DNA from 2 places in the Paenibacillus sp. EB106-04-04-XG159 genome. Region 2 is predicted to be linked to the other one. Evidence: riboswitches for the same ligand, from Rfam matches in the RefSeq annotation. Region 2 holds a riboswitch; the other holds the start of a gene.
What was found. Region 2 has a riboswitch for cyclic di-GMP ahead of AC3WTP_RS00200 (OmpL47-type beta-barrel domain-containing protein). Riboswitches for the same ligand answer to the same signal wherever they lie in the genome.
Positions count from the first base shown of each region.

Region 1: it holds a riboswitch for cyclic di-GMP, as region 2 does, so the genes downstream of both, AC3WTP_RS15225 (vWA domain-containing protein) here and AC3WTP_RS00200 (OmpL47-type beta-barrel domain-containing protein) in region 2, are expected to answer to the same signal.

Region 1 is NZ_JBYTDY010000011.1:166,815-174,929, forward strand. Features, by position in the region: partial or broken gene AC3WTP_RS15225 (vWA domain-containing protein) at 1-2,246, opposite strand, end outside; cyclic di-GMP riboswitch class I at 2,372-2,461, opposite strand; gene AC3WTP_RS15230 (Gfo/Idh/MocA family protein) at 2,855-3,949, opposite strand; gene AC3WTP_RS15235 (sugar phosphate isomerase/epimerase family protein) at 3,952-4,803, opposite strand; gene AC3WTP_RS15240 (SDR family oxidoreductase) at 4,853-5,620, opposite strand; gene AC3WTP_RS15245 (Gfo/Idh/MocA family protein) at 5,670-6,842, opposite strand; gene AC3WTP_RS15250 (helix-turn-helix transcriptional regulator) at 7,131-7,976, opposite strand; gene AC3WTP_RS15255 (M20/M25/M40 family metallo-hydrolase) at 8,010-8,115, opposite strand, start outside.
Region 2 is NZ_JBYTDY010000001.1:41,881-49,995, reverse strand. Features, by position in the region: gene AC3WTP_RS00215 (MFS transporter) at 1-628, opposite strand, end outside; gene AC3WTP_RS00210 (PadR family transcriptional regulator) at 802-1,323, shown strand; gene AC3WTP_RS00205 (leucine-rich repeat domain-containing protein) at 1,402-3,273, opposite strand; cyclic di-GMP riboswitch class I at 3,486-3,583, shown strand; gene AC3WTP_RS00200 (OmpL47-type beta-barrel domain-containing protein) at 3,676-8,115, shown strand, end outside.

The DNA.
Region 1 (8,115 bases), on a different contig from region 2:
ACTTTGTTTGTGCCTTCTTCGAGGTACTTCACTGTTACCGTTTGCTTATCTGCTTTGTAGAAGAATGTGTATGTTTGATCAGCTTTTTTTGTGAATGTGTACGTATGTGTCGCATTCACTGGCGTGTAGCCGGCAACCGCTGCTGCAGTCAAGTCTACTGTTCCAGCGGTTACTCCTTCGAAGTCCTTCTCAGGAGCCAGCACTTTGTTCGTACCTTCTTCAAGGTACTTCACCGTTACATTCTGTGAATTTGCCGTATAGTAGAATGTAAATTCCTGATCAGGCTTATTCGTAAATGTATACGCATGAGTTGCTTCCACTGCCGTATATCCCGGAATCGTTGAAGCGTTCAAGGTTACTTGTTGGCCAGTCTTACCTGGCACAGTTGTCGGCTGAATCAGCTCAGTAGTGGTACCTTGCAGCATGTGCTTGACCTTAACCGTTTGATCTTTACCGACATAATTGAACGTAATGTGAATGTCATTGCCCGGCATCTTGCCAGTTACCACACCACCATTGATCATCAAAGCGTGGTTTCCAGTAATCACCACTTTTGAGAAGTCATAGCCTTCAAACGTCTCATTACTGTAGTTCAGCTGAACACCTTGCCCCTTCGGCTCAGTCACAGCTGCCTTCAGTACTGTGTCGCCTGCTTTGTGATCGACGGTCACATTGTAGATGCCTTCCGTATAACCGAAATAGACAGTTGGAGAAGGATTATTCATCGTCAGCGTAACACTTGTTGGATTATTTCCAACCAATAGTGAATGACCTGGATGCTGAATAGCAGGTACAGAATAAGTTTGACCAATTTTCAGAGCATCTGTGCCTTCATATACGAATTTATGCTCGTATAATTTTGCAGCTAGATCTGGTCTATCAATTGGCACTGGATTTCCCGCTTCATTGATCGGGACCCCATCTGCGTTGACTTTATATCCCCAGACCTTGATTGAACCTTTACCGTAGCTTACCTCAGGAACAACAAAATCTTTAGAGATAGGTTTATCATTAACATTGTTGTAAGTTAAAGTTGTTGTTTTGTTTGTCGGATAGAGAATATCGGGATCTGGTTTAGGCACATGGTTCTGATCCATGACTACCTTGTAAGTCAATGTCGCTGGGAAATTCTCAGAAATATCCCCGATATCCCAAGATAAAGTTTCAGTAGCAGGATCATAGGTTACAGTACCCTGGCTAGCTGTATAAACCGAGCTGTCGAATGTATTGCCATTCAACTTCAGGTTAAACATCTCACCCATTGGATCACTAACCTTTGCACCAGAGGCAGCATAAGCAATTCTACCTGCAAGCTCCGTGTAAATAGCTTCAAGATCTGAACTATTTCCAGAGTAATAGCCCTTATTCTGACTATTCTTCAGTACATAGACTGCATCAGCGTCATTGCCAACACTAAGACCCACAGAATAAATGCCAATCTTTGAATTTATGATAGCCTTAGCTTCTGAGATCGTACCTATACCGTGATCTTGGATTCGGTAATTTCCAATTTTATAACCTGGATACCAAGTAGGGTTCCACCACGGTCCTTCGGAATAACCAGTATTAATCTTGAAATCTTCGCCATTGCCTAAGCGACTGGTAAAGTCCTTCAATACAAAGTTATAACGATTCTCTGGCCAAGTGTATGCTGTTGCTGTAGTTGCCTGATAGCTATACGTTGGTCTACCGTCACTCAGTAAGACGACAACTTTATTCTTCGCAGAGCTCGAACCTAATAATGAATTTGCTTCTCTTAGCCCTGCCTGAATATTAGTTCCTCCGCTAGCGGAGATCCCGTTAATTGCTTTTTTCAAACTCTTAATATCAGCATTAGAAGTACCTTTAAAGTCAGACTCCACTTCTGATTTAGTACTAAAGCTCACAACTGCAACGCGAGTAAGCGAGCCCTCCTTAAGCAGCTCATCTACGAACTTTATCGCAGCATTTTTAGCACTAGTCATTCGATCAGAGTCATTCATACTGCCCGACTTATCGACGACCAACACTACATCTGAGCTCTGTTGAACATTCTTACCTTCAACCTTAAGTGTTACCTGCCATTCTCCTGGTGCTCCTGTCGGCACAGCAACCTTCGACAGATTGGTGGCTCCAGGATTTGGCCATATAAGCCCGTCACCTTGTGATGCATTCGCAAAAGCATTCGAGCTGGTACCAGGCATGAGTCCTAGAATAATGGACACGATGCTCAGCCAATTAATCGCGATTCTTAGTCGCTTCTTCATTGACTTACCTCCTTCATAAGTTAATTTATGTAAACCTCCAACTAAACCACATCAATCCACAGCTGGTTTAGCTAAGAAAAATAAAATAGTCCGGCTACATAACGCATCATGCTCAGCATAATGCTATATGCAACCGGACTATCATCAGCCTTTTTCTGGCCCTAAGACTCCAAGCTTTGCGACCTAACCTTTCAGTTAGTGTGCCTTATGTAATTGTCAAGGAACATGGTCGCAAAACTACATGTCATATGATTACTCCGTCTTACAAATTAAATCATATTCATAATGATTCGTGTTGTCAATTCATGTTAATCGATAATAAAAATGTAAATTCCGTTCTAAAAATGTCACTTGATAATAGAAATATATGATTTTTGTCGAATAAGCATCTTTTTTCAGTGCAAAAAACCGAGAAGAGTGATAATTTCACTCAACTCGGTCCTTAAATGTTCACAAATAAATTTTATGTAATTTACCGGTAAACGCTTTCCGCTTCCATTCGCGATATCATTCTACATTTTTCTTGTTTATTAATAATTGTTCTGTGAACTACTTTGACAAAACCAAACGTCACACTTAGCACTTATTCGATACTGCACCCAAAATGGTCACTTGGTTCTTAATCTTGATGGTGTCAGATTAATAGCCTGAGCTTGTGCTTCCAAACAAAGCTGAGCAGCCTTAAAAGCATGCGCTTGCGTCATGGCGTGCTCGGTACGATTCAAGCAATCGAGAATGAGCTCCCCGAAGAATGGACATCCAACCTTTCCGGCTACATGCTCATAATGCTCGCCTTCCTTGTTCACCCAATACACGTGATCAGATGTATTCGAACGCCCCACATCAGTGTACTTCCGCAATTCGATATACCCTTCTGTTCCTAGGATTATGGTGCGTCCATCTCCCCAGGTCCCTAAGCCATCAGGCGTGAACCAGTCCACTCGAAAATAATGGCTTGCCCCATTATCCCCAACCAGCGCAGCATCACCGAAATCCTCTAATTCCGGAAACGCTTCGTTATTGTAATTCGCAACCTTGCTGTGCAGTACAGTCGCGTCTTGACAGCCAGCATAGAACAGAAACTGCTCAATCTGATGGCTGCCGATGTCGCATAGAATACCGCCGTATTTCTCACGTTGAAAGAACCATTCCGGTCGACTAGATGCGTTCAAGCGATGCGGTCCTGTTCCCATTACCTGAATGACACGACCGATAGCGCCCTGCTGAATTAATTGCCCAGCATACACTGCGCTCTCTACATGAAGTCGTTCACTATAATAAACCATATATTTTTGCTTGGTCAGCTCAACTTGCTTTCTTGCGGCAGCTAATTGCTCAAGAGAGGTGAAGGGTGTCTTATCCGTAAAATAATCCTTACCATGCGCCATCACTCGAAGCCCTAGCTCACACCGTTCAGATGGTACTGCAGCAGCCGCAACCAAGCGAATGTCCGGATCTTCTAGAATCTCAGCTGCATCACGAGCGACACGAACTTCAGGATATACGTTAACGAAGGCGTCCACCTTTGCCGGATCGGGATCATATACCCATTTTAAAGTAGCTCCAGCTTCGATTAACCCATTGCACATCCCATACACATGCCCATGATCGAGAGCCATCGCTGCAATCTGGAAATCGCCGGGCCTCACTACTTCCTTCGCTTCATGGCGAGGAGCATATCGCATACCGTCAGATCGATTCATGATTATTCCTCCGCTGCTGTTCTTAGATCTGATATCCATTTCACATAAACATTCATCATTTCGCGTGAAGAATACGTACCGCTGAAATCCTCACAACCGCAATAGCCGTCGTATCCGACCGCTATCAAGTCCGACATTACCTGCTGCCAATCCACAAGTCCCCATTGAAGCGGAGACCATGTGAAGGAAGCGTTATCGCGTTTTTCATAAGGGATCACATCCGCATTCTTGACATGAACATGAGACAAATACGGCCCAAGCAATTCTAAGCCCATGCGATAATTCTCATAACCTTCAAACATCATATTTCCAGGATCAAATAGTACACCGAATAGGGACTCTTCAAATGCGGACACGATCCGATGTGCGGCGCTCGCGCTTGCCGCGATCGTTCCATGGTGCGTCTCGATTAAGCCTTTCACTCCGTACTCCTGCAGCATCGGCGCCAGTTGCTCCATATATTGAAGCTGCTCGGTCAATAGCTCAGAATAAGGACGGCTGCGGTCATAACGATGCACAGCGATCCGCATGCTTGGAGCGCCAAGCGCCGCTGCGGCTTCCAATGCAACTCGAGCGGCCTCCAGATTGCCCACTTGAAGGTATGCCATTAAGGCTGCCGACTCAATTCCATTCGCTTTGCATAGAGAGCGTATCTCGGTTAACCGGGCTGCTGACATGCCAGGCTCAATGGTTGCACGGTTATTGCCCCAGAAGGACGGAGGCTGCTGGCGAGCTGATTCTGCCGTAGAGGTGAATCGCCATTCTAAGCCGTTCAACCCTGCTTCTGCCGCTGCTGGAATTAACTCATCAATCGTAAGATCAGGTACAGCAACTGTAAATAAAGACCATTTCACAGTAAATACACCACCTTAATACAGATTAGATTAATTAGCTGTTGCCAGCTCAGATCGTCATGGCACCGAATCCGCCATCCACACGGATTAACGTTCCAGTCACGAAGCTGGATGCCGCTTCAGACGCAAGCCATACCGCCGCACCCTGCAATTCCTTCGGAGAGCCAAATCTTTGCATAGGTGTGTGCCGCATGATAGCTTCAACTCTTTCAGGCGCTAGAATAGCCCGATTCTGCTCCGCTGGGAAAAAGCCAGGGATGATCGCGTTAACCCGCACTCCGCTTGACGCAAACTCTCTAGCAAGATATTGGGTCATATTGTTAATAACTGCTTTGGACGCTGAGTACGTAAATACTTTGGATAATGGCGGATCTGATGATACCGAAGAGATAAAGATGATGGATCCTCCTCGTCCACTTTCTGTCATCGTCTTGCCGAATAACTGCGCTGTACGGAAGGCGCTCTTGGCATTCACATTCATGATGTGATCCCATTCCTCTGACGTGATGTCAAAGAACGGAGTGGCACTATTGACACCAGGTAAATGAAAGAGTACGTCAATATGATCTGCCCACATCATAAGTTCAGCGTGCAAGCGCTGCAGGTCGCCTTCATGGGTCACATCTGCATAGAATGCCGCAGCATCCGCACCCTGTTCGCTCAACTGCCGCACAACCGCAGACGTTTTCTCCTCGATACGGCCAACGATTGCAAGTCTCGCTCCATGAGCAGCGAGTCCTTCGGCAATTGCTTGACCTAACGTGCTTCCTCCGCCTAGCAAAACAGCGTTCTTCCCGCTCAAATCAAATAAATTCATGGTCCGTCCCAGCCTTCTTTCTTCACGGTCGGTATCCCTCAACTAACCCTTACCGACCAAACGTCAATGACATATCGACAGGAGCTGTGTTCTGGACAGCCTGTGTCTTCTGTCGTGATTGTTCGCGCCGAGCTTGCAGTTCGGATAGGAATAGCACTTCATCAAGCGGAAGATCGACCCAGTTATCAGTCCATGTGGACAGATGCATCGCATTGGAAAGAGTCAGTCCGTGTATGCCTTCATTTCCAGGCGCAATAAGCTCCGAACCATGTAATATCGCATCTACGAAATTGTTCATAATGCCGTCATGAGCGGTAGTGACGCCGTGTACCGGAATCTCGCATTTCCAGCACTCTGGTTCACCGAAACCGCCGGTATAAGTACGATTGAATTCCGTTTCCGAGACTCTAAGCCGCCAGAACGTCATCTTGTCATCTTCAATGACGATCTTGCCTCGATCGCCAGTGACCTCGAATCGGTTCGTTCCAGGCGCTTCACCAGTAGTCGTTATAAATACGCCGGTAGCCCCATTTTCATATTCCACATAAGCCGTTACATCATCTTCAACCTCAATATCGCGATAATGCCCGAAACGGCAGAAAGCCCGCACTCTAGTCGGCATCATGCCAATCGTCCACTGCCACAGGTCCAGTTGATGCGGATCTTGGTTCAGCAGTACGCCGCCGCCTTCACCATCCCAGCTAGCCCGCCACGTTCCAGAATCGTAATAGCTCTGAGAGCGATACCAGTTCGTAATGATCCAGTTTGTGCGTCGAATCTCGCCAAGCTCACCGCTTGCGATCATTTCCTTCAGCTTCTTGTAGATCGGATTCGTTCGTTGATTATACATAATTGCGAACACTAAACCGGATTCAGCGGCCGCTTCATTCATCTCGCGCACCTGCTTGGTATACACTCCTGCAGGCTTCTCAACTAATACATGTACGCCTTGCTGGATAGCCTGAATTGCGAGCCCTGGATGATCATAATGCGGAGTCGCAATAATGATCGCATCCACCTGTCCCGAAGCGATTAAAGCGTCTGGATGACGATAGAACGGAATATCAGATCCTAATTTCTCCAGCGCCCATTGTTGCCGATCAGGATTGATATCACAGACCGCTCCCAGCACAGCGCCCTTTATATTACCTTTTACAATGGATAACGCGTGTGAACTTCCCATATTGCCTATGCCAATGATACCAATGCGAACCGAGTTCATTCGATCGCCTCCCCTTGTCATTCATTGAATTAACGATAACATGAGTGAGTCGCATGCGCTTACATTAGAATTGCTTAAACAAGCTTTCATTTAACTCTAATTGGTATGATGAACTGGAAGACAACATGTCAATCCATCACAATTTCCAGCCTCAATCAGCAGATATGGGTACATCCCGCAAGCACTCGCCATATAGATTGCAGGCATGCGAAAGGGACTCCCCACAGACATACTCATAACCTGTGAAAGAGTCCCTTCTATCATTCTTCAGTTGTACATACTGGCTTATTAACGAAACCTCTTGCGATACTCATCAGGCGAGCACCCTACAGTCTGCTTAAATATTCGAGAAAAATGCGGCAAATGCTTATAACCGACCTCAAGCGATACATCCGTGATCGGGAGATGAGGATCTGACACAAATAACACCTTAGCTTGATTAACGCGACGATGGTTCAGATATTGAAATAGGGTAAGGCCAGTAATGTCCTTGAACAGCTTACTGACATAATGCTTATTCAAATGAACCTCACGAGCGATGTCATCCAGCGTTAAATCCTCCGCATAACGTTTCTCGATCACACGGAATATATCTTCGACATGCAGCTCTCGCTCCGCATGGTTCTCGCTCGCGGATAGCGGCTCCGCAAACCAATCGTATATGCAATATAGCAGATCAAGCAGCGCCAGCTTCATACGCTGACGACCTACAAAGTCACCTCGCTGCTCATGTTCATACATTCGCTTGAAGGTGCTGTCCGCTTCCTGCAGACGGACTTGATCCAGACGTACGCGCGCGTACCGCAGCTCGCGAAACGGTCGAAGAAGCTCTGTTCGATGCTCTTCATTTTCAGCAGGATCAATACGGGTAACGTAACGCGAATCGAAGTGCACGATCGACCTGACATAGGGCTTGCTCTTGTCTACAATTGCGCGATGCAGGGTCAGTCCATGCATGATGATCAGGTCTCCTGGCTCTAGAGCGAAGATGCGATCACCAATCAGATAGTTGACCTTGCCCGCATGAAACAGATAGATCTCATAACTAGTATGAGAATGGAATGCCTCTTCCAAGAGCGGGTGGTTTGCTCGGTACTGCAGATCAAGCATGTTAGAGTGATGAACGAATGTCAAACCAGTTCTCCCCCCCCCCTTGAAAGGGCTGGATTAGTTACCTTTAGCCGTCTCGCGAATGATAGCCAAGACAATCTCAGCTGTCTTCACCAGATTGTCAGAGTGAATGCGCTCTTGCGTTGTATGAATGTTCTCGTAT
Region 2 (8,115 bases):
TCATGGATAACATCGCTAAGCTAAGCAACGTTACGCCGACCCAGTCCATACGTGATTTCGTAAGAGTCTGTGTTTCGTGTATATATTTCACACCAAATACAAGCAGTAATATGGCAACTGGAACATTAATTAAGAACAACCAGTGCCAGCTTCCGGTAATATCCAAGATAAAGGCACCAATGTTTGGTCCAAGAACGGCTGCAACTCCGTTCATACCACCTAGCATCCCCAGCATTTGTCCTTGCTTTTCTCTTGGAAAATTATTGAGAACGAAGGAGCTAGCGATAATGAAGATACCGCCACCGCCCATGGATTGAAAGAATCTTGCGATCAAAAACCATGTAAAGTTCGGACTCAAAGCAACTAATAATGAGCCTAAACCAAATATTATGACTTCTAGGATAAATATTTTTTTACGTCCATATCGATCGGAGAGTTTCCCGATAATTGGAACACTTATGGCTAAACCTAATGTGTATACCGTGATCGACCAAGCACCCCAAGTCGGGGATACGTTAAATGCTTTGGATAGTGTCGTCAACGCCGCGGTAATGATCCCGTTATCCAGTGCTGCCATAAACACCCCGACAGCGAAAACGATCAAGCTTACTTTTAATTCACGCTTCATACTCACACCCCATTTTAGAACCGAAGATTGAGAATCCTTAGATTCTTGTGTATACTAACAGCATATAGTCATACGTGACTATTTATTCGTGATCATATTTTAGCAATTCATTTTTATATAGTCAAGCGTGACTAATTACATATGATTAAAACAATTTTAAGAAGGTGACAACTATGGATGAACGTATACTCTTAATTCTTGGATTATTAAAATCCAATAGTCAGCATGGATATCAGATTAATGATTTTATTGAGCGCAACTTGGGACGAGTATCCGACATGAAAAAAGCAACAGCCTATTCTTTGTTGAAAAAACTGCATGAGAAAGGCTTTGTCGATGTAACGATTGAGCAAGAGGGGAACCGTCCATCTAAGCAAGTGTATTCTATTACCCCATCAGGTGAAGAAAAATTCTATAAATTGTTGCGGCAGTCCCTTGTTGTTGTGGACGATTATGTTCCACGGGGTGATATTGCATTATGCTTTATCGATCAGCTTCCAACAGAGGAGGTCATCAAGTATTTACAATCCAAATTAATAGCGATTGATAAGCTGCTCGCCACTTATGAAAATATACCAATGCGTGCCGAGCACACCAAAGGTGTAAATCTATCGATCCAACACCGAATTGCATTGTTCCGCTGTGATCGGACATGGCTTACAGAGACAATTGAAAAACTTTCCGCAGAGGTTTAAGACAATAGAAAAAAGCAGTAGCCGGCTCCCTTAAGGATTGGCTGCTGCTTCTTCTTCAAGCGACTTATACTCGTTACCTCAATAAATCGAAATTTCCTTGTCAAGAACAGACTTGTTTTGCACTTGATTCCCTAAAATAAATAGCTTCTTTAAATTGGGCAGATTCACTAAAGGCTCTACATTTGAAATAGCGTTATTCTCCAAATGAAGCACCTCGATCTGTTGCCAATTTTTCATGAAATTTAAGTCTTGAAGTGAGCCGTCTTGCATCGTAAATGAACGTAAGGCTGTCACATCAGCAAAGTAAGGCATCACCTTATCCACTTCATGCAACCAGTCACCATTACCTATTCGAAAAGATACATCATTAAAAGTTAAATGTTCCAGCGTGTTATTCGCAAACGGATCCTGACTATTTATTTGGAACTTACATTGATTACAATTTAACGTTTTTACATGCTGCAAATTGAACAATTCACTCATTTCATCGTAAAAAGAAGTCTCATTTAAACTTAATGTTTGCAGACTTGGCAGACGATTTAAGGAATTAATACCTATAAAGTCTCCATACTCCATCGCTGAAAGTTGTTCTAGCTGCGGGTATTTCACTAAATCTGCCCCATCCAAATTATTTTCCGACCCGCGTATGTAAACAGTTAAAGATTTTAAAGCAGGCGCCTCTAACTTTGGTATGAAAGTACCTATTAATTCAGCTTTCTTTAAATTTGGTGCTACGATCGATGATACAGTGCCGTTATAACCTGTTATAGACAATTCGGTCAGTGAATTCAAACTATTCACAACCTCAATAGATTCCACTTTATAGAGAGAAGATAACCGCAGATTCGTCAATGATGACTTATTTTTAAGGCGTTCTAAATTCGCAATGTCAACATTCTCAAGATCAAGCGACTGCAAGTTAGGCATGTTTTGTATGAAATCCAGCGTTTTTAAATTTCTTACTGACGTAAGCTTCAACTCTTGTAATTGACTCAGTGAATAGAACGCGCTGAAATCCGTCGCTTCACTATTATCTATTGCCAATGACTCCAAACCAGTTAATGAAGACAACCACTTCAAATCATTGATAGTTCTTAAAGACAATGATTTTAACGGCAGTTGATTCAGCAGATGGAAGTCGGTAACCGATTCATCTACATAACTAATTTCAAGCGATTGTAGATTCGGAAACTCTAATAATAAAGCCATTTCCGCATTACTTCGAATTTGTGTGGAGAGTTCAACTATTTTAGCTTTATCACCAAAATAATGTGCAATCTCTCTAAATGATTCGTTAAATCCGCCTGTATAGCTTTTTAACCCTTGTAAATGTTGAAAACTCACTTTCTGACCTTGTGAAACTTGGTATTCACCCATTAGATTTATCACCGTTAGTCCGCTAAATGCCTCAAAGTCTTTTTGTTCGATTCTTTGTGTATTCAATATCTTATCCGTAATCACATAGTCGGAAATTTCAGCATGCTCATTCGTAAATGGATCGTCAAAGCTGTAAGCAAGGTGCCACTGATCGTCATCATAGCGAGTAGACAAATAACGGATGCTTGCGATTTCTTCTCCTGTAGGCATCACTGCGCCTTTATTAAAAATATCTTTTAAAAAGAACAGGAGAACTTCGCTTTCAGGCATTGTTCGAATAGGTACTTTTACATCGCTGCTGTATTCTGATTGATTGCTAGTAAAGAAATATCCAACCATTAAACAAACAAGTGCGAGCGGCACAATGAATAGCATCTTTAAATTCGTATTTGGGCGTGTTGTTGTTTTAACAGGTGATGTCCCATAATAATTGTTGATCGTTTGGTCAACAAAATAGACGTTATTCTCCTTCAACAATAATTCCGTTTTACAATATGGACATTTGAATGTTTGCCCTTCCTTGTATTCAACGTTCCCATTACAATTTGGACAATTTAATTTAAGTATTTCCACTGGCCACCCCTCCTGATATCCTTATCTATTAAGACAAAACTATATATTGATCTAAAGTATCTAATTATCTTTAAGATCATATCATGATTGGATAATTTTGGGTGGTTTAATAATATGACTTAACCTATGACAAAAGACCGGATCTTGGTAGTTTGTACCTATTCACACCGTCAGTTCTAGGTCGTATGATAGATTCGTAGTTACAATTAACCAAGTGAAAAAGGCAAATCATAGGAAACTATGAGACGCAAAGCCAAGGGCCTGTACCACAACGTTTTTTACATGATGTGGATGGCAGCCGGTTGCCACAAGGCATCATAGTATTATTTTCTATGAACCTTGTATGTAAGGTTCTTTTTCGCATGCCTTTTTCCCTAAATCCATTATGAAAGGTAGAACAAGATGATGAGAAAAAGATTTAGGAGTAGCTTGCCTTTACTCGTGTCGATGCTACTTGTGTTGCAATTGTTCTTTCCAATTGCAAATGTGTTTGCACAAAATGCTGCCTTGGCTGGCAGCAGTATTTTGCCACCGAGTAACCTCGACTACCAACCTGTAACACCAAGTGACGTAAAACTCACATGGAATTCTGTTTACCAAGCGACTGGGTACAATATCTATGAAATAGGTGATGGTCAACTCAACCTGCTAGGTACAACAAAATCGAACTATTATAACATTAACGCCCTTTCGGAAGGTTCTTACACTTATGTCGTTTCAACGCTAAGTGCTGAAGGTGAATCAGGGCCATGTGCACCGATTACGGTTAATATCGTTTATCCGATAATGGCGGCACCAGCTACCTTAACTTATACCTTCCAGAATGGAAACGATCTTGTACTGAACTGGGGATCGTCACAGTATGCTGAAACCTACAGTCTCTATCAAATTGGTGCAGATGGAGAAAAGACACTAGTCTCTTCGCTCAAGGACCGTACATACAAAATTACAAACGCACCTGCTGGAACATACACCTATGCGGTGTCCGCTGTAAACTCCAAATACGGTGAATCACCTCTGTCCAATCCATTAGAGGTAACGGTGGGGCTGCCAGTTATGGCTGCGCCAGGAAATCTCGCGTACACAGTAACAAACGGTGGAACAGACATCAATCTGAAATGGAGCTCCGCCACCTATGCAAACAGCTACAAAGTCTATCAAATTATCGACGACCAAAAAGTTCTAAAAGATACGGTGACTGGTACAAGCGTTACTTTCAGCAACATGTCTACCGGTACCTATGTTTATGAGGTTCACTCCTATAGTGACCGCTTCGGTGAATCAGAACAAGGAAGCCAGATCTCCGTCACTTTAGGTGACGTAATCATGGCTCCACCAAGCAACCTGACTTATGTAGTGAAAAACGGAAACGATATTACTTTGAGCTGGGGCGCGGTTGCAAATGCAAATAGTTATAAGGTTTACCAAATTGTTGATGGTCAAAAAGTATTAAAAAGTACCATCACAGGTACAACTGTAACGTACACCAACCAACCGGTAGGGGTTTATCTGTTTGAGGTTCATTCTTACAGCAATAGTTACGGTGAATCCCCGGACGGAAGCCAGGTTACTGTCAACTTGGACGATGTGGCTATGGCTGCTCCGGATAACTTCACTTATAAAATCAACAATGGCAACGACATCGTTTTAACCTGGGGAACTGTAGCCAACGTTAACAACTATAAGGTTTATCAAATCATTGACGGTCAAAAAGTGTTAAAAAGTACGGTAACTAGTCCAACCGTGACATTTAGCAACATGCCGGCAGGAGATTACAACTACGAAGTGCATTCTTATTCCACCCGCTTTGGCGAGTCACCGGAAGGAAGCAAGCTCACGTTTACACTGGCTCACCCTGCCATTCAACCGCCGCAGAATTTGGTTCAGAAGACCCAAAGTGCGACCAGTTTCTCTTTAAGCTGGGATGCCGCGTCGTATGCAAATAGCTACAAGGTTTATCAAATCATCGATGGACAAAAGGTATTAAAAAGTACAGTGACCGGTACAAGCGTGGCATACACCAATATGACGCCGGGTGAATACACCTACGAAGTTTATACCTATTCCACTCGTTTTGGGGAGTCGGCGGAGGGAAGCACACTTACTTTCACACTCACCGGACAAATTATGCAAGCACCGACAAACTTGACGTATACCATTACAAACGGAAACGATATTACATTGAAATGGACGGCAAGCAGTTATGCAACAAGCTACAAAGTATATCAGGTGATTGACGGACAACATGTCCTGAAAAGCACAGTAACTGGTACATCCGTTTCCTACACGAACATGCCTGCGGGAGATTATGACTTTGTTATTAAATCTTTCTCAACGGTTTTGGGTGAATCGCCTGAGGGGGCGGAAGTCAATTTTTCATTGGTTCATCCGACGATGACAGGTCCGGGCAATCTTGCCTTTACCATCAAAAACGGAAATAATGTTGTGTTGACTTGGACAACAGTACCTTACGCCAACAGTTACAAGGTTTATGAGCTGGTAGACGGTCAAGAAGTACTGAAAGCAACTGTAACTTCCCTCACTGCAACGATCGTAAATGTACCAGCGGGCGACCATATTTATGTGGTGCATTCGGTAAGTACGCGCTTTGGTGAATCGGCAGAAGGAAGTAAAATCTCAATAAATCTGGATCAACTGATGATGGCAGCACCGGGAAATCTTACACAAAGTATTTCCAACGGCAATAACATCACACTGAAATGGAACTCCGTCACGTACGCAACTGCCTATAAAATCTACCAGATCATTGACGGGGAAAAGGTATTGAAAAGCACCGTAACGACTACGTCTGTTACGTATCCTAATATGCCGGCTGGTGAGTACACCTTTGAGGTCCATTCTTTTAGCGACCGCTTCGGTGAGTCTATTGAGGGGAGTCAAATTTCACTTACTCTGGTTGCTCCGATCATGCAAGCACCAAGCAACTTTAAGCAAAGCATTGCAAACGGAAACGACATTATTCTTAGTTGGGGAGCAGCAACCTACGCAACAAACTATAAGGTCTACCAAATCATCAACGGGGAAAAGGTGTTGAAAAGCACCGTAACGGGCACATCTATTTCGTATCCTAATATGCCCGCAGGTGATTACACCTTTGAGGTGCACTCTTTCAGCGATCGTTTTGGTGAATCTGACGAGGGAAGCCAAGTTTCATTGACTCTGGTGTTCCCAATCATGCAAGCACCAGCTAACTTTAAGCAAAGTATTGCAAACGGAAACGACATTAGACTTAGTTGGACAGCAGCAACCTACGCAACAAACTATAAGGTTTACCAAATCATCGACGGAGAAAAAGTATTAAAAAATACTGTAACAGGCACGTCTGTTTCATTCAGTAACATGCCGGCGGGCGATTATAGCTATGAGATTCACTCGTACAGCACTCGATTCGGAGAGTCGCCAGAAGGCAGTACGGTGGATATCACACTTGTTTGGCCTGTTGTACAACCTCCGACGCTGACAGCATCAATCTTCAACGCGAACAATCTGACATTTACCTGGCCAACAGTAACCTGGGCGAACGAATACCGTCTTTATGAGATTGTTGATGGTAACCGCCAGCTAATCTATAAAGGAACAGCATTAACCTACAAGGTGTACAACCTAAGTGAAGATACTCACCAATATGAAATTACGGCGTACAGTACTCGCTTCGGTGAATCTGCTCCTTCAGAACGAGTGGTTGAAGAGATTATTTATCCTGTGATGCAGCCGCCTGTGGCAAGCTTGAAACTTACAAGTGACACAAGCGCTAGGATTTCATGGAACTTTGTTACTTACGCTAATGGCTACAATGTCTATGAAATCATTGATGGAAAACCAGTTCTTCTAACCGAGAACCTGAATAACCTGTCTTACACAGTTTCAAATCTGTCGTATGCGGACCATGAGTATTATGTTACTTCATACAGTAACTCCTTTGGCGAGTCAGATCCGTCCAATATCGTGATTGCGAAGCTGATCGTAGACACGACGCCACCGGTAACGAAGGCGAATGTACCAGAAGATTGGACGAATCAAAGCCCGGTTGAAGTGATGTTGTCTGCAACAGATGATATTACGGGCGTTGCGAAGACCTACTATGCTGTGAATGACGGGGCTTTCGTTGAGGGCAATACATTGTCTGTCAGCGAAGAGGGAGTAACCAAAATTTCTTTTTACTCTGTCGACAAAGTAGGAAATACCGAAACTGCTAAAGTCGTCTATGTAAAAATCGATAAAACGGCACCAGTGACCACAGCAACAACAGATTTGCAATCAGCTGCCATCAATCTCACTGCCACAGATGAACAAAGCGGAATATTTAAAACATTGTATTCCGTAAATGGTGCAGATTACGTGGAAGGAACAACAGTAACTCTTGAAAAAGAAGGGGCAAACAAGGTTTCCTTCTACTCGATTGATAAAGCAGGTAACAAGGAACCAGAACAAACTGTTGAAGCTACACTTGACCGGACTCCACCAGTCACTACGGCAGATGCACCCGCGACTTGGTCTAAGGACGATGTGACTGTAAGGTTGACCGCTACAGATGCGCTAAGCGGCGTTGCGAAAACCTTCTACTCCGTCGACGGTTCGGCATACGCGGAAGGAACATCCTTCACTATCAGTGAAGAAGGCATTCATAAGATCGCCTTCTACTCAGTGGATGCGGCCGGAAATATTGAAGCGGCAAGCACTGCTGATGTGAAAATCGATAAGACCGCTCCGGTCATTACCATGAATTTGAATGAACAATACGACATCGGGGATAAGGTACAGCTGACTTACGAAGTAAAAAATAGTTTGTCGGGTATCGTTTCTGAGAAAATGACCGTTGTC